3 regions of the Paenibacillus sp. W4I10 genome follow, and region 2 is predicted to be linked to each of the others. Evidence: predicted binding sites of a transcription regulator. Region 2 holds the regulator's gene; each other region holds the start of a gene.
What was found. The regulator LexA, encoded in region 2, represses DNA repair genes until DNA is damaged. The targets are predictions, from matches to a motif close to CGAACATATGTTCG.
Positions count from the first base shown of each region.

Region 1: QF049_RS13095 (DNA polymerase IV) is a predicted target of LexA. The motif match lies at 3,086-3,099, and genes of this name have one in related genera.
Region 3: QF049_RS07140 (DNA polymerase IV) is a predicted target of LexA. The motif match lies at 2,595-2,608, and genes of this name have one in related genera.

Region 1 covers NZ_JAUSXX010000001.1:2,960,092-2,965,892, reverse strand. The annotation lists gene QF049_RS13110 (M67 family metallopeptidase) at 1-177, opposite strand, end outside; gene QF049_RS13105 (TlpA family protein disulfide reductase) at 404-955, shown strand; gene cimA (citramalate synthase) at 1,037-2,656, opposite strand; gene QF049_RS13095 (DNA polymerase IV) at 3,189-4,490, shown strand; gene QF049_RS13090 (ferredoxin) at 4,608-4,850, shown strand; gene QF049_RS13085 (L,D-transpeptidase family protein) at 5,069-5,801, shown strand, end outside.
Region 2 covers NZ_JAUSXX010000001.1:1,079,505-1,085,305, reverse strand. The annotation lists gene QF049_RS04880 (HAD family hydrolase) at 385-1,176, opposite strand; gene QF049_RS04875 (hypothetical protein) at 1,205-1,714, opposite strand; gene QF049_RS04870 (DUF896 domain-containing protein) at 1,841-2,050, opposite strand; gene QF049_RS04865 (LysM peptidoglycan-binding domain-containing protein) at 2,146-2,523, opposite strand; gene lexA (transcriptional repressor LexA) at 2,820-3,446, shown strand; gene QF049_RS04855 (aldehyde dehydrogenase) at 3,552-4,853, opposite strand; gene QF049_RS04850 (hypothetical protein) at 5,747-5,801, shown strand, end outside.
Region 3 covers NZ_JAUSXX010000001.1:1,570,006-1,575,806, reverse strand. The annotation lists gene QF049_RS07155 (MFS transporter) at 70-1,320, shown strand; gene QF049_RS07150 (hypothetical protein) at 1,397-1,540, shown strand; gene QF049_RS07145 (PIN domain-containing protein) at 1,813-2,325, shown strand; gene QF049_RS07140 (DNA polymerase IV) at 2,655-3,872, shown strand; gene QF049_RS07135 (YolD-like family protein) at 3,869-4,216, shown strand; gene QF049_RS07130 (YhjD family protein) at 4,218-4,586, shown strand; gene QF049_RS31475 (hypothetical protein) at 4,611-5,234, shown strand; gene QF049_RS07120 (nuclear transport factor 2 family protein) at 5,251-5,544, shown strand; gene QF049_RS07115 (amidohydrolase family protein) at 5,547-5,801, opposite strand, start outside.

The sequences.
Region 1 (5,801 bases), 1.9 Mb from region 2:
AGGTGCTACGTTACGAATGGGCTGAAACCGACTGATTCGTATACCGCCCGCTGCGGTTTCACCCAGCATAACCCCGCAGGCTTCTTGCGGCAGCGAAAGGAACATGTGCTTTGACATCTCTTGTTCTACGGAAGAAGGGATGTAGAAGGCGTTTTGCTGCCCGTGAAGTGCTGCCATTTGTATTCACCCCTCTCTCTTTGGCTCCTGCTTAGGCAGGAGTCCTTTTTCATTTTATTTTCTGTAATCCGGATTGTAAAATTTTAAAGGAAAAGGGTACAATAATAAAGAGAACATTTGGGAATCATGTTCTGGTGAACTGTCTTAGAGCGTGATAAACACTTAGCATGTGCAGAAATTACGGTTTTAGTTTCAACAGGCTAATTATATAAAAGGGTGGCGGGTTATGAAACGAAACATATACATACTCCTTGGTGTTGTCTTGCTGGTTGGTATTGCACTGGCCCAGAATGCGGGTGACGGCATTGCAGCCGTCTTTAAGCAGGAAGAACCCATGCCTACAGAGACGGGACCACGTGCGGGTCTTCTGGCACCTGCTTTTTCTCTGACAGCAATGGATGGGAAGACGTACAGTGTGGGCGGTGCCAAAGATAAGGCCACGTTCGTCAGTTTCTGGGCATCCTGGTGTGAGCCGTGTAAGCAGGAAGCTCCAGAGCTGAATAGAATGGCCGCGAAATACAAGTATAAGCTTGACATGTATGGGGTTAATGTAACATCATACGATAAACTCAAAGATGCCAAAGCTTTTGTGGATGAGTACCAACTGAATTTCCCTATTCCCTTGGATGAGAAGGGGACTGTGTATGCTCAATACAATGGGGTGGCTTTTCCAACGAATGTTCTGATTGACTCCAGAGGAGTTATACAGGAGATTGTTCTGGGCATATTGCCCGAGAAAGAGTTGGAGCGTAAGATTAAAAAGTTAATTGCGAATTAATTTTCTGCAAAGAAAGAAGCCTTTGCATCCATGAATCATGGGTACAGAGGCTTCTTTTTATTTTCCGGGAAATAAGCGTTATTAGTGGTTGCTTATCCCATGAGCAGGAATAGGGAGTGTGCCCGGCTCATCCTGCAATTTTTCTTGAAGCAATGCATAGCGGAAACTGTGAACGAGCGCTTCCCAACTTGCTTCAATTACGTTCTCGGATACACCAACAGTGTTCCATGTGTTCTCCGTATTTTTGGATTCGATCAATACACGAACTTTAGCGGCGGTGGCATCTTTCTCATCCAGTACACGCACTTTGTAGTCCGACAGATGCATGTTGGCAAGTGAAGGGAAGTATTGTACCAATGCTTTCCGAAGCGCATTATCGAGTGCGTTCACCGGACCGTTACCTTCAGCAGCGGTATAAACACTTGTTCCAGCTACATTAAGTTTGACAAAAGCTTCAGAAACAACGGATTTCCCCGCCGTTTTCTCCACAAGCATTTTGAATGATTCAAAAGTGAACAATTCTTTCATGTCACCGTTCGCTTCACGAATTAACAATTCAAGCGAAGCATCTGCACCTTCGAACTGATAACCCTGATGCTCCAGGTCTTTGATCTTCTCAATAATCTGACGTGAATTGGCACTGCTTGGATCGAACTCAAGCCCCAGTTCCTGCGCTTTGGATACAATATTACTCTGTCCGGCAAGTTCCGAGACCAGCACACGTTGTTTGTTACCGACCAGTTCAGGGACGATATGTTCATAGGTACGTGAATCCCGCAGGATGGCAGAGACGTGAATCCCACCTTTGTGAGCAAAAGCAGCATTGCCGACATAAGGCTGATTAATCGGCATATTCACATTGGCAATCTCGCTAACATAACGAGCCACGTTTGTAAGTTGTCTCATGGAATCCTCAGTAACACATTCATAGCCAAGTTTCAGTTGCAGGTTCGGGATAATGGATGCGAGATTGGCGTTACCACAACGCTCTCCATAACCGTTCATTGTTCCTTGCACCTGACGGGCTCCGGCTTGTACAGCGCTGAGTGTGTTGGCCACAGCCAGTTCACAATCATTATGTGTATGGATGCCGAGATGTGCGTGAGGCAGGCTTCTATGAAGTGTGGATACGATCTCGTGTACCTCGTTTGGCATCGTCCCGCCGTTGGTATCACACATAACGAGCCAGTCCGCTCCAGCTTCGTGTGCCTTGGTCAAGACCGCTTGAGCATACTCCGGGTTATGTTTGAATCCGTCAAAGAAGTGTTCTGCATCAAAGATCACTTCCATACCATTCTGCTTCAGATAGGCGATGGAATCATAGATCATGGACAAATTTTCTTCCAATGTAGTCTGCAAAGCGGTATGCACATGGAAGTCCCATGATTTACCGACTAAAGTTGCAGCCTGAGCACCAGATTCGATCATGCGCTTCAGGTTGGCGTCTTCACTAGCAACGCTGCCTTTACGGCGGGTACTGCCAAAAGCAACAACCTTTGCGTTCAGGTTTAATTCCTTGACTCTTTTGAAAAACTCAATGTCCTTGGTATTGCTGCCGGGAATTCCGCCTTCAATATAATGGACACCCAGGTCATCAAGCTTCTTGGCAATTTTGAGTTTGTCGTCTGCCGATAAGCTGACACCCTCCCCTTGTGTGCCGTCACGTAAAGTCGTATCGAAGATGGAAATGGCCTTTGACATGAAGATCCTCCTTTGAGATAAAGCGCTCTTTTAAAAGTTTGGATTGTAAGTTGGGAAAAGCTGTTAAGTACGTTAGTGGACGAATCCTTCGATTCGGCAACGCTACACTGTGTTAAACTGGGTGCGCTGATTTGTCCTAAAGTCGTCAATTTGTATAATTAATTATTATAGCACCATTATAGCCAAATGCTACATAGAAATCGCAGTTTCATGTAACAATTAACGGATTCTAGAGAAAAAAGAAGGAGGGTAATCATAATCCGGCTGTATGTTATAATCTATTATTGAGTTTTAATTGGAATATATGGAAGAAAAGGAGGGTTAATTTTTGACTTTTGTATGGGAAAATACAGTTATTGCCCTGATCACTTTGATACTTTTTGTGAGTGTAGGCTGGTTGATTATTCGGTCTCTGATCAGATCTCGCAGAAAATAAATGTTCGTGACTGAATTAACATAACGGGTTTGATATACTATAGAAGAAAGAAATTCGTTACATTAATTAGTGTGCAAGAAAGGGCGGGGGTTCATGATGTCTTCAGACGGCAATCCTCCAGCGAATGTGGATCAATACTACCCTACAGCCGGACGGGTGATTCTGCATGTCGATATGAATGCTTTCTACTGCTCTGTACATGAAGCCGAGGAACCAGATTTATATAGAGGAAAAGCAACGGCCGTTGCAGGCAGCAGTGAACTGCGAAAGGGTGTAATTGTAACCTGCTCATATGCCGCTCGTAATCGAGGCATCTCAACAGGTATGGTTGTCCACCAAGCCTTGAAAAAGTGCCCTGATCTCATTGTGATTCGTCCTGATTTTCATCTGTATCGTCAATATTCAAGAGCTTTCATGCAGATTGCGTATAGTTATACCCCTCAACTTGAGGCAACGTCCATTGATGAATGTTATCTTGATATTACAGGGTCAAGGCAATTCGGGAATCCAATGGAGATTGCGGAGAGCATTCAGCGTAGAATCAAGGATGAATTGGGGCTACCATGTTCCATTGGCATTGCACCCAATAAATTATTGGCAAAAATGGCTTCGGATCTGAAAAAACCGAACGGTATCTCCATTCTACGTATGAGGGACGTACCCCGGATTCTTTGGCACAGGCCATGTAACGAGATGTTTGGCATTGGCAAAAAAACGGCTGAAAAGCTGAAAAAACTGGGCATTGAAACGATTGGTCAATTGGCCAAGTCGGATGAGAACATGTTGACCGAACTATTCGGAGTTAATGGAGCATGGCTCAAAAATTCTGCGAATGGCATTAACCATTCTGCAGTTCACGCGGAACGGGAAGCCAATAAATCCATTGGACATACAACCACTTTACCGGCGGATGTATCGGATATGAATGAGATTCATCGGGTATTCCTCAATATAAGTGACCAGGTAGCCAGAAGATTGCGCAAGCACGAAATGTTCAGCCAGGGTATTCAGATTACGATCCGCACACCGGATATGAAGACAATCACCCGATCACGTCTAATGGAAGTTCCTACGGAGGATGCAACGGTCATATACCGTGAGGCCTGTAAACTATTTGAGAAGCATTGGGGTAGTGGCAAGCCTGTACGCATGCTGGGTGTGACACTTCAGAACCTGATTCCAAGAGAAGAATCCGCTGTGCAGATGGACTTGTTTGAATATGAGCAGAAGCCCAAGAAGGACAATCTGATTCGGATTATGGATCAGTTACGTGATAAATTTGGTGAGAATGCTGTTGTGACCGCAGGCATGCTTGGGGACGATCCTTCCGTGCTGCTTCGGAATCATAAAGTGCGCGGTACTTCCCTGCAAAAAGATAACTTGCAAAGTCTTGATTAAATAAGGGATAATAGAGACTTGTGGTTGCAAAATGATTTGTAATTATCCTTACTTTGTATTAATATGTTTCTAGATAAAAACACTGTACGTTTCGAATTTTAGGAGGAGAGAATGTAAATGAGTAAATATACTTGGGTTGAAAAAGACACATGCATCGCATGTGGCGCTTGTGGAGCAACGGCTCCAGACATCTACGATTATGATGATGAAGGTTTGGCTGAAGTTATCTTTGACGGCGATGCTAACCATGGTGTCAAAGCTATTCCAGACGACTTGTTTGACGATATGCAGGATGCATGCGATGGCTGCCCTACAGATTCAATCAAAGTAGCGGACGAGCCTTTCAATAAAGAAGGCTAAGTATTTCTCACATGAACATAGAGCACTTTCTTTTGTCTTAACGACAAGGGAAGGTGCTTTTTTTGCATTCATTTAACTGTGATTATCTGACTATGGATCAAGGACGAACATTGTCGAACCCCCTTTTTTCCGCCGGGTACTCAAGTCCTATGGATTCAACGCTTGGTTATGCCGATATATAATGATATACGGAAAAAGGCGAAATAGTGGAGGATCGGATGCAAAATACTCATCTAAGAACATATGTCAAGAAACATCCCGACAATAAAATGGCCTGGTACTTGCTTGGAAAGGAGTACTTGGGCGAAGGACAGGAGGCCAAAGCCAATTATTGTTTTCAGCAAGCGGGCGAGGTTTACGAGGCATTTGAACGTAGTAAAGCTCCTGCTGACATCTGGGTGGACTATCAGGACAAACTGGTGGAAATGTCTGAGCAAAAAGAGAAAAAACAACGTAGACGCAAAATGTGGCTTACGTTGTTCATGCTGCTTGTGCTGGCAGGTCTGCCACCTGCGGACGCTCCGGGTTTCAGTCGTGAAGCGGCCGACGCACTGTCAGCAGCATTGGAATCCACAGAGGATATCGCAGCGCCTGTAGAAGCGGATAAACAGGTTGGGACTGCATCCATTCCACCAAGTAATGTGTTCACCGCTGCGGCATTTGGTGGAGGCAACCATGGGGAGGCTGCGCTCGCAGCTGCCTGGTCCGGGTCTGGCCCGAAAATAGAGACTTCGGCTGTACTGGGTATGCAAACCTCGGATGAATGGTCTTTATGGAAGCGAAATATGCCTGTGAAATACATAGTACAAACCAATACAAGCGGGAAATTGACTGCACAGAGTTATGATGCCAAGCAATGTAACTGTGAACCTCCTGAAATTACACCGAAAATCAAAAAGATGGCCTTGGCATGGACCGCCAAGCAGGAAGCAGCTGCATCATTATCAAGTG
Region 2 (5,801 bases):
CCAAGATGCTTCACATCATTAATTAGCACTTACTACGTGGTGTGATCTCCAAATCGAAAGAAGATTTTTCAAAATATTAAGCGCTTACAATCAATCAAAAACAATAAGCAATAACTCCCTGCTTCCATTTAATGAAGTCAGTCAAAAAGAAATTGCTTTAGGACAATCTAAATACTAGTCATACTAGTATGTTAGTTATATTCTAATCCAGCTTCCCTCTAATTTCAATAACTTTTAGTAAAAAAAATGGATATCTCTTTTAACAAGGTAATTTAGTCAACAAGCTCAAATAAAAAAACATTGGTAACTTCAAGAACGACATCATCGTTCATTGAAGCTTCCAATGTTTCAGGGTGCTGAGGAAAGATGTTATAGCTGATCTGCTTAGAAATTAGCAATAAGCTGATTTAATTCCGATAAATGCGTTATTTCATGGTCTGGCGCATACGTTTCATTGTTGGTCTTATGCTCACGGTTAATCCATACGGATTGGATGCCAGATGATAAAGCACCACGAATATCAGTCGTTAACTTGTCTCCAACCATCATGCTCTCTTCGGGTTTAACACCCAGTTTACTCAAAGCATGTTCAAATATCGACGGATCTGGTTTTCCTTTTCCGAAGTTACCCGAGATAATAATCTCATCAAAAAAAGGAGTTAATTCAGGTACACCATCCAACTTCTCTTGTTGCAAAGCAGGACAACCGTTTGTTAACAACAACAGTTTGTACTTTCCTTGTAACTGACGCAAGGTATCCATCGTTTCTTCGTATACATGAGGTCTGGATCTCCGTTCCACTCCAAACTGTGCGGCCAGTTGTTCAGCAAGATCATCCCGATCTATACCCAACTTCAACAAGCCACGACGCCAGGATTCTTTACGGTAAACTGGAGCAAGCTGTTCCAACTGACGGAACTCAGGTTGATCCCCACCAGTAAAGTTAGCCCAAAGACCTTCAAACGGATTGATTCCAATCATTTTAGTAAAAGGAAAGGTTTCATATGATTCATACAGTCCACGTGCCTCATTACGAACAGCTTCTTCAAGTTCTTCTGGTTTAACCCCAGTCTCTTGCGCTGCGATTAGACAAGTCTCATGAAAAGCTTCTCGAACACTACGCTCATCCCATAATAAAGTATCATCTAGGTCGAACAAAATCGCTTTTAACGCCATTCCGATCATCTACCCCTTTATGCAATAATTACTTTTCGACGGTTTCCACGGTGATCTGGTGTGCTTTTGCAAACTTCAGCAAACGTTCTGCAATCGCATCTGTATCGTAACGGTTCAATAACTTGGTGAACACCCATCTTTTCCCACGACTGTTATGTTCGATAACAACTGTACCTGGTTCAATTCTGAATTTGACAATATCGTCAACCCCAATTGAACGTTCACGATTACCCTTCGTCGTGATAATCCGATTACTGCTAATCTTGATGTATGGACGACGAAGCATGAAGATGACTGCCAAAAATACATAAAGCAACATGGTCACCCAGTCCCAAGTTGTCATTGGAGCTTGCACAAGAAACGTGCTCATAAACAGATACAAAAAGGCGAGACCTATCAAAAATATTGGGAACAACAAGCTGCGTCCCTTAAAGACTTCTTCACCTGGTGTACCAGTGATTGGTTGACCACTTTTTTTGCGTTGCTGATTTAACTGCTTGGAATTTTTCTTAACCGTTCTCTCGAACGAACGCGACATGTGAATCCCCCTTATGTGTCTTTGTATCAGGCTTACATAATTGCAAACCAACATTTCCCCCTATAAATTGCACACTCAAAATAACAGGAAGAAACCTAAATATCATAATGATATCATTAGGTTTCGTTAGTGTTTGAGTTTGCCTTGGTGGCCTTTGTCATTCTCATCATCAACAATCTCAATGGTATCCAGTTGTTGTCTGAAATTGCTGCGAATATTGCTCAAATAAATCTCTCTTAGCTCGGCACGTTCAGCAAGTTCTTCCTCCGACAATCCAGTGGACTTTTGCTTACGAGCCAATTCGTTAATGCGTGCTACCAGACTATCTATATCCAAGCTTGTCCCCTCCAAAAATACAAAGTCATATTAACTTTGCCATTATAAAGGCAGCTTGTCAAGCTGACACGCGTTAACACTCATTGATGTGCATTTTATTCTGCAAATTGCGGTAGAGTTAGTACTTGCCCCACTTGGATGGAAGTCGATTGAAGTTGATTCACTTTCTTAATTGCTTCTATATAAATACGTGTATCCATATTCGTCGGTTTATGTTCCAAAGAAATACTCCATAATGTTTCCCCTTGTGCAACGGCTATCTTTCCTCCAGGTAGAACATCATTCTCATTGCCAGCAAATACAGTTAAAACAGTGCTGCATCCAATAAATATAATCAAAGAGGTAATGGCTACCTTTAACATCCATGAAGAAATCTTGAAGCGCGCTAAAACCTTCTTGTAGTTCCCTATTTTAGACTTCACCAGTTCCGAATTCATTGGTTCATAAATGCTTTGATAAGTAGAATATCTCATTAAATACCCGCCTCCAAACGTTTGTTCCTATCTGTTGAAATCAATATAACACGAACACTTGTTTTGTTCAATAGATTTTTAGAACAATTGTTCGCTTCTTTTTTGAAGGAGAAATTTCTTATTTCACTTCCTTTTGCAAAGCATTTGCAGTATTATGCTCTGACTTTTGGACAATTTCTGTTCTATAAGTTAAAAAACACTGATTTAATGCTATTTTATTTAGAACTTATGTTTGTACGAACGGAGGTTCTATGTTATAATTTTCCCAAACGTTACTAAAATGGGGTTGATACGGTATGTCGAAGATATCCAGCAGGCAGCAGGCTATTCTGGAGTTTATACGAAATGAAGTCCGGTTGAAGGGGTATCCTCCTTCCGTACGGGAAATTGGTGAAGCTGTTGGACTTGCTTCCAGCTCAACAGTACATGGACATTTGGATCGTTTGGAGAAAAAAGGTTTGATCCGACGTGACCCTACCAAGCCAAGAGCCATTGAGCTTTTGAGCCAGGAAGAATCTGAGCATTCTCATCAATTTGCTCATAGCGTTGCACGTATTCCTGTTGTTGGTAAGGTTACAGCCGGGGTTCCAATCACTGCAACCGAGAACATTGAAGACTATTTCCCTCTTCCTACACATTATGTAGGCGAACAAAAAGTGTTTATGCTTTCAGTAGTGGGAGATAGTATGGTGGAAGCTGGAATCGTTAATGGAGATTACGTTATTGTCCGTCAACAGCAAACTGCTGATAACGGTGATATCGTCGTTGCAATGACTGAAGACGATGAAGCTACAGTGAAAACGTTCTATAAAGAGAAAGATCATATTCGCCTTCAACCGGAGAATGCGACCTTCGAACCTTTACGTTTGAAACATGTTAGTATTCTGGGTAAAGTCATTGGCCTTTTCCGAGATATTCATTAATATTTAACTTGAGTAACAAAACTAGATGTAATGAAATACGAAAGAGGTTGTCCTGATCAACAGGACAACCTCTTTTTTTCATGTTTATGTTATTTTTGCGGCTAATTATTCACTGCGTTTCAGAACACTCTTGTGATGCGAGAACACATCAAAGCTCTGTTGACCGTGATATGAGCCCATACCGCTCTCTCCGACACCACCAAACGGGAGATAGTGTGAAGTCATATGAGAAAGTGTGTCATTAATACATCCCCCACCGAAGGATACTTGATTCAGAACCTGATCCTGCAGTTGCTCATCCTGTGTGAAGAGATATAGCGCCAATGGTTTTGGCCGGCGAACAATCTCATCCAGCATAGGATTCAGGTCACTGTACGTAAACACAGGAAGAATTGGACCGAAGATCTCTTCTTGCATCACAGCTGATTCCCAGTTCACATCGCCAAGTACAGTCGGCTCAATGAGCAACTGCTCACGTACAGAACGTCCACCAATCAGCGTTTTGCCATCTGTGAGGAATCCCGACAACCGATCAAAGTTACGCGCATTGACAATGTGCGGGAAATCAGCATTCTGTAACACATCATCCCCAAATTTATCTTTGATCTCTGCGCCAATCAGACTAATCAATTCATCATGAACTTGTTCATGCACAAGCAAGTAATCCGGAGCAACGCAAGTTTGCCCTGCATTCAGGAACTTACCACGAACAATACGCTGGGCCACCAGCTTCAGATCTGCATCACTATGGACAATAGCAGGACTCTTACCACCCAACTCAAGAGTTACAGGAGTCAAGTGCTCCGCAGCTGCCTTCATCACAATGCGACCAACACCTGTGCTGCCTGTGAAGAAAATATAATCAAACTTCTCTTTCAACAATGCTGTACTGGCCTCAACTTCTCCTTCCTTAACCGCAATATACTCCTGAGGGAAGATCTCCTGAATCAGATCATACGTCAGACGAGATACGGCTGGTGTTAATTCAGAAGGCTTGATAACTGCACAGTTACCGGCTGCAATTGCTCCAATCAGTGGGCCAAAGGCCAGTTGGAACGGATAATTCCAAGGTGCAATAATAAGCGCCACTCCGTATGGTTCCGGGTAAATGGTACTCACCCCATCCGGCATAGCCGAATTGGTTGGGACTTGTTTGGGTGCAGCCCATTCCTGCAGGTGTTCTAATGCAAAATCCAGTTCACCCAGAACAATGCGAATTTCGGAACCGTAAGCTTCCGCCTCAGATTTGTTCAGATCAGCCCGAAGTGCATCTTGAATCCGTTGCTGATACTTTTCAATTCCTTTTCTAAGCTGTTGCAGCGCATTAATCCGATACTCGATATTTTTAGTTTGTCCTGTATAAAAAAATGTACGTTGTTCTGTCACTAGTTGTTTTGCCTGATCCATAATAACATCTCCAATTAATTATTTAAAATTAAATTGCATAAAATTTAATTAAAAGTATACCTCTTTTATATGAAACTTTCAACATATAGTTGAAACATTGATTTGAAACTATCTGAAATTTGGTAGAAGTTTTAAGATATGAGAAAGCTACTATTCTTTTTAATGCAAGTATCCATTGATTATAGCGAATTATTGGTATTATTAGAATTCATCTTTATTTCCACAGAAGATTATATGTACTGAGATCTGAAGAGATGAATGTCGCCTTGTAGATCTTACGCATTCAATGTCAACATCTGCCAACATATGTCCTAATTGCGGGTAACTTCGCGGACGAGGAGAAGTGGTTTCTCTAATTCAATGATTTGTGGTTTTATCCTTGGGTTTGTTTGCATAGTAAACAAAGGAGCCGGTGAAGATGGCTCCTATTTTTGCACCCTATACTTGAATGTATCACGAAAGTTTCTCTTTCCCATGTTCTTAATGGATACTGTGCGCTACGCTTCTACTACTCCTCCATAGTCAATGTTTTAGTACATACCAGATAGATACCCGAACCTACATAAGGCTACCGGGAGGAAATCATCTTTTATAATAATGTCTTATATGTATATCTATCTTATTATCAACCAAATCTATTAGTTCGATAAAAGGCATGTTTGTTGCAAAAATAGATCATTTCTATCAATTAGTCAACCTTAGCATTCCAAAAGAATATCCATAAATCCAACATTTTACAACTATATCATTTACAAATAACAATCTTATATGGTATATTTAACCATGGTTGGCCAACCTAATTATGTGAGATCTACTCGATATCTTTAATTTCAAATAACAACTTAAAACAGAATCTTACTCTATTGGTTCTAGTATATTTGGGAGGTTTGAATATGAAAAGATTAAGAAAATTCTCTATTTCTGTTATGGCAACTGCTTGTCTATTAG
Region 3 (5,801 bases), 490 kb from region 2:
GGAATTGAAAGGAGAGTCATATCTTATTCAAAATGGGCATCTTTATAGACAAATTGGAGGTTGAAAAGATTGAATAGGGACGAAAAAAGCAGCAATGCGCCAAGCCTGTTTCGCAATCGGTTCCTGCAGACGATTTTATTATCAAGCGTGCTCCTGCAGGTTGGCATCTGGGTACGTAATTTCGCTATTCTCCTGTACGTTGCGGATAGAACAAACAATGATCCTTACGCCATTTCGCTAATCAGCGTAGCAGAATTCGCGCCAATTTTTGTTTTTTCGTTCATCGGAGGTACATTTGCCGACCGCTGGCGGCCGAAGCGAACGATGATCTGGTGCGATTTATTATCCGCGGTATCGGTATTCGTAGTACTTCTGACCATACATTACGGTTCTTGGCACTCCGTCTACCTTGTCGCATTCATCTCGGCTATTCTTTCGCAGTTCTCCCAACCTTCAAGCATGCGATTGTTTAAGTATCATGTGCCGGAAGAACAGCTGCAGCAAGGGATGGCTCTATTCCAATCGCTGATGGCCATCTTCATGGTGCTTGGTCCTATGCTCGGAACCTTCGTTTACAGCACTTTTGGCCTTGAAATATCGATCGCTGTCATGGGCGTGGTTTTTCTGCTCTCCGCACTCGTTCTTATTCGTCTGCCAGAGGATAATATGCAAGCTCAAACCGTCGCTGTAAAAGGGCAGTTCCGTAAAGAATTCATTGAAGGCTTCCGCTATGTTTGGCAAAGCCAAGTACTGCGGATGCTCGGACTTGCGTTTATTCTCGCGGGACTCGCTGTTGGTGTAGCCCAAGCGCTCAACCTGTTTATCGTAACGGAGCGGCTGGGCAGGAGCGAGGAGTTCCTGCAATATCTGCTGATGGTAAATGGTGCAGCTATGCTGATTGGTGGCGGAATCGTAGCCGTCTTCGCCAAGCGGGTTCCGCCGCAGATTCTTCTAGCGATAGGTATGATCGCAGGCGCAGTCTGCACAGCCATTGTAGGGTATTCGACAAGCGTTCCGCTCACCCTGACCGTTCAATTTCTGAATGGACTTGTTTTCCCTTGCATTCATATTGGGATCAGCACAATGATTCTAAAATGGTCAGAGGCTTCGATTGTCGGCCGGGTGAATGGGGTTCTGAATCCGATGTTCGTTGGCATGATGGTCGTTTCCATGTCTTTCGCTGGCGCGTTAAAGGATGCCTTTTCACTGGGGACGATCTATGGCGGTGCAGGATTATTATTTCTTCTTGGCGCACTGGTCATGGTTCCGATCATGAACCAAAAAGCGCCAGATAACGCACATATTGCACAAGAGACATAATTTCGTGATACTTATAAAATTTTAATGAAGAAGAGCCGACCATGAAGAAGTGATCGGTTCTTCTTCATTCCCTGATGTGGTTAAGACCAACAATATCACCAATTTTACACTCAGTATGCTGCCAATGATCCTGGGTTTTATCACATATATCGCAGTCATGACCATGAATATTCAACTGAATCTGTCCTCGATGATGCTTAGTCGCAAGTACGATCGATGAAAAATTTTTGGGCAGGACAGCTTCTGTTATTGATCGTATGTATCGTTGCTCCTCGACACCCTTTTGGAGTAGGGGTATCCTGCTCTTTCAACGATTACAGAACTTCGACTGTATTATGTTGTTCCCGGGAACATTGGTTTCACAAAGATCTTCATTGGTGTAGAGACTGCTTGAAAGGGAGGGGACATTCTTCAATGAATGTGTGTTTCATGAAAGTAAGTTGATTAATTCATGCCCTAACTGTAGATGAACAATACCTTTCTCGTTAAACAATAAACAATTGGATCATACATAATGACTCGAACGCAGGCTCCAGTTTTGAAAACATTAATCCATCTGCCGAGTGGTTTAAGAAGGTCGAATCTACGAAGGATACATACATTTCCGATTCATATGGTTTACGCCTAGAGCTAATTTTAAGGTTATTTGAGGAATTTCAATCTTTTGCAATCGCAGATAAGGTGAAAATTGAAGCAGCTGAAATGGCTTTAAACAAAGAGTCACCTTTCTTCGGATCAATTGATGCTCCAGAAAAAAAAGAAAAGAAAGCTGATCCTTCCGTAAAAAATAGTATGGGAGATGCAATTATTTTCTTGAGTTATTTAGAGTTTCTCAAGGGTAAACAATGTCACTCTGCGTTTTTTATAAGTGCAAACTCAACAGATTTTTGTGATGCTGGCACTAATACACTTCATTCCAATCTAAAAGAACTCATTAGTAATGAAAACATCGATTTAAATTTCGATATGGTGGGATCAATGCCCTCATTGTTTTTCAACTTATGAGACTGATGAAGATTTTAATATTGACTAGTAACAGGAATACGACCGCCGTTCATGAGGCGGTTTTTTTGTACCACCAAAATTACGATTGACCAATTAAAATAAAATACTTACATTTACATTTTTTCTGAATGAAAACTCTGGTTCAGGTGGGAGTTCAAATGATGGAGAAGCTGGTGTGACTGAGTATGATTTGAATCCATCACTTCGTCGTATGCCTAATATAAATATTTACCTCTTGCATAAAGAACGTGTGTTCGGTTTATAATATACAAACATACGTTCTTAAATGTACAGGAGTGATTTCAGTGTTGGCTAAGCAACGAACCATTATGCTCATCGATATGCAGAGCTTTTATGCTTCAGTCGAAAAGGCAAAAATGCCTCAATACAAAAATAGACCATTAGCTGTTGCGGGAGACCCTGCAAGACGCTCTGGAATTATCCTTGCCGCTTGTCCACTAGCCAAAGCGAAGGGTGTGTCTACCGCGGAACCACTCTGGCAGTCTCTTCAGAAGTGCCCTGAACTGATCATTGTGAGACCACACATGCAAGAATATATCGAAGTATCCACTCAAATCATGTCCATTATTGAAGAGTTCACCGATCTGGTCGAACCGTACAGTATAGACGAATTATTCGCTGATTTTACAGGGTCTATGCATCTATTCGGTAATGATCCAATCGATTTGGCCAAGCAAATTCAAGACAAAATCTATAATGAAACAGGTGTTTACGCGAGAGCTGGCATTGGTGAAAACAAAGTCATCAGTAAATTGTGCTGCGATATGATTGCTAAAAAAGCAGAGGGGGGTATTTTCTACTTAAAGAAAGAGGAGTTACACCTCCATATTGGAGATAAGCCCATCCGCGATATGTGGGGAATAGGCTCAAGAATGGAAAAACATCTGTGGAAGATGGGCATCCGAACCATTAGAGACCTGGCGAATACGCCTCTTTCCAAATTAAGAAGTAAGTGGGGTGTTAATGGAGAAGTCATCTGGCGAGTCGCAAATGGACTCGACAATTCGCCGGTAACCGTCAACACGCACAGTACACAAAAAGATATCGGAAACGGAATGACCCTGCCTAGAGATTTCACAGAGGCTTGGGAGATCGAAGTGGTTATTCTCGATATCTGCACAGAAGTATGCAGAAGAGCCCGCCAAAAGGGATTGATGGGTAGTGTCGTATCCGTAAGTGTGTCTGGAGCGGATTTTGACCACCCCACTGGTTTTCACAGGCAGGTTAAACTGTCTGATCCTACAAATATAACCGTTGATGTATGCAAGATAGCCAAACGCATATTCCATCAACACTGGGATGGGCAACCTGTGCGCCGTGTAGGCGTATCCCTGTCTCAATTATCCAACGCGGATACATATCAACTATCTTTTTTTGATGATCAAGAGCAGAAACGAGCCATTGATCAGGTGATGGACAACATCAAGGATCGATTTGGCGACATTGCCATTCTTCGAGCGAGCTCCATTACGGCTGCGGGCCAAGCGATCGATAGAGCATCTAAAATTGGGGGGCATTACAAATGAGTAAAAAACTGGAGGCCAATGGATTATGGGAATCGAGCCGCATGATGCTTCCACAACATAAAGAACGAATTATACAGCATCGTACTCAAATTCATGTTCAAACGAAACCACTGATCCATGAAGATGAGTGGGAGATTATTACTCAGAATATAGATATGTCGCTCAATTATACATTGCAAGCCACCTTTGAAATATTTACTGAGTCAGGCAATCGGTATATACACGGGATTGTCACTTCAGTCAGTACCTTTGGAAAGAAAATCAAAATTGAAATGGAGAATGGATTTGAATGGGTCGATTTTGATCAATTGGTCGCTGTAAAACTTGAAGAAGGAGGCGTATAAAGTGCGACAGACTTTCGAGGAACTTTCACTCGTGAAGAGGGTGGTAGAGCTCCCTTATCTTTTAGGTGCTCTGGAGGTAGATAAGCATAAAATATACGCTTCAAACTTCAAAATGAAATCTGTGTATGTTGACTACTTGGACGGTACCCAAAAGAAAATTGCTTTAGAAATGTACAAATCGAAACAAAGGCTAAAGGAACATCATATTAAAATCATAGATGAAGTGAGATCTGAACTGAGTTTAACGGTAGATTATTCGGTGAGAGGTTACATTCATAAAATGACATTATTATGGAGCAAAGTGAAAGTGGATGTAACCTTAATGCTTACCGAACATATGAACGTTGATATTACTGATTTGCTCAAATGAACATAGAAAATAAGAGTATAACTCATGGATGCGGCAACAAATACGAGCAGATCTTTTGGCAAACCGGGAATCACGAAAAAGATAAATAAAAAGGCAGAAAACTTTTCCGATGAAACGTTGACTTCAAATTGCAAAGTGTACTTGCGAACAAGGCGCGATGTATATGCCATGAACACAAAAGAGGAAAATATCACCAAAAATTTGAACGAATCCTTGGGTAGAATTGAAGAAATCTTTACGAATACTCCCGACTTAATCATCCGAAAGTTAAGCATAAAACAGACCGGAGAACTAGCCGCTATAATCTATATGGAAGAATTGACAGATAAAGCGTCGCTTAATCAAAATGTTCTTGCTCCACTTCAACTAGAAACCGGAAATTCTTCCGGAGATTTCATTAGAGACAGGTTCTCAAAATATAGCCATGATCCGTCGTTATATCGCGGACAAAGAGTTAAAGGTGAAGCGGTATATTGTTGGACAGCGGGGACAAACGCCAGTATCTTTGCTTTATTTGGAAATGGGTTTTATGCAGGGCATATCAGTATCCCTTATACAAGGAAGCACAGGCCGACTGGGGGAAAGAACTATCCCGAGCACATTTTGATGTGGAAGTTGATCTTCGAATCGGCGCCACTGGAGCAGTAGAGTAATCGAGTATAATATGCTACAAAACTGGATTGCTCCAGATGCTGTTTTTTATGTACCTATGCAAAATGAACCAATGAATGGTCCAAGTGGTTATCTCTTTATAATTCATATGATGAGATCTAGTTTTTACGATATACAATGGACTGTTAAGGAGCTGGTAGCAGAAGGGGATCTAATAGCAACTCATTTTCGCTGGGCATCGTTCCAAAAAATTAGTAGATGGATAAATAGATTAAAGTCGAAGAGGGACTGCATTTTGCACTCCCTCTTCTTAGTGATTTTACAATTAGGAAATATAAACTACTAGTTTTAGCCTAGTTTTTGCGAACCATTGAACCACACAGATTTGATTGACAAGGTATCTGAAATATTAGTGATCGGATCACCGTTAATGAGAATAAGATCAGCACGTGCACCTTCGGTAATCCGGCCACGATCATGTAGACCAAAGCAACGGGCCGGTTTGGAAGTAGCCGACTGAAGAGCTTCGATCGGAGTGAACCCAGCCTTCACCAGCAGCTGCATTTCGTGGTGAACACTGGCCCCATGAGCAAGGCCACCAAG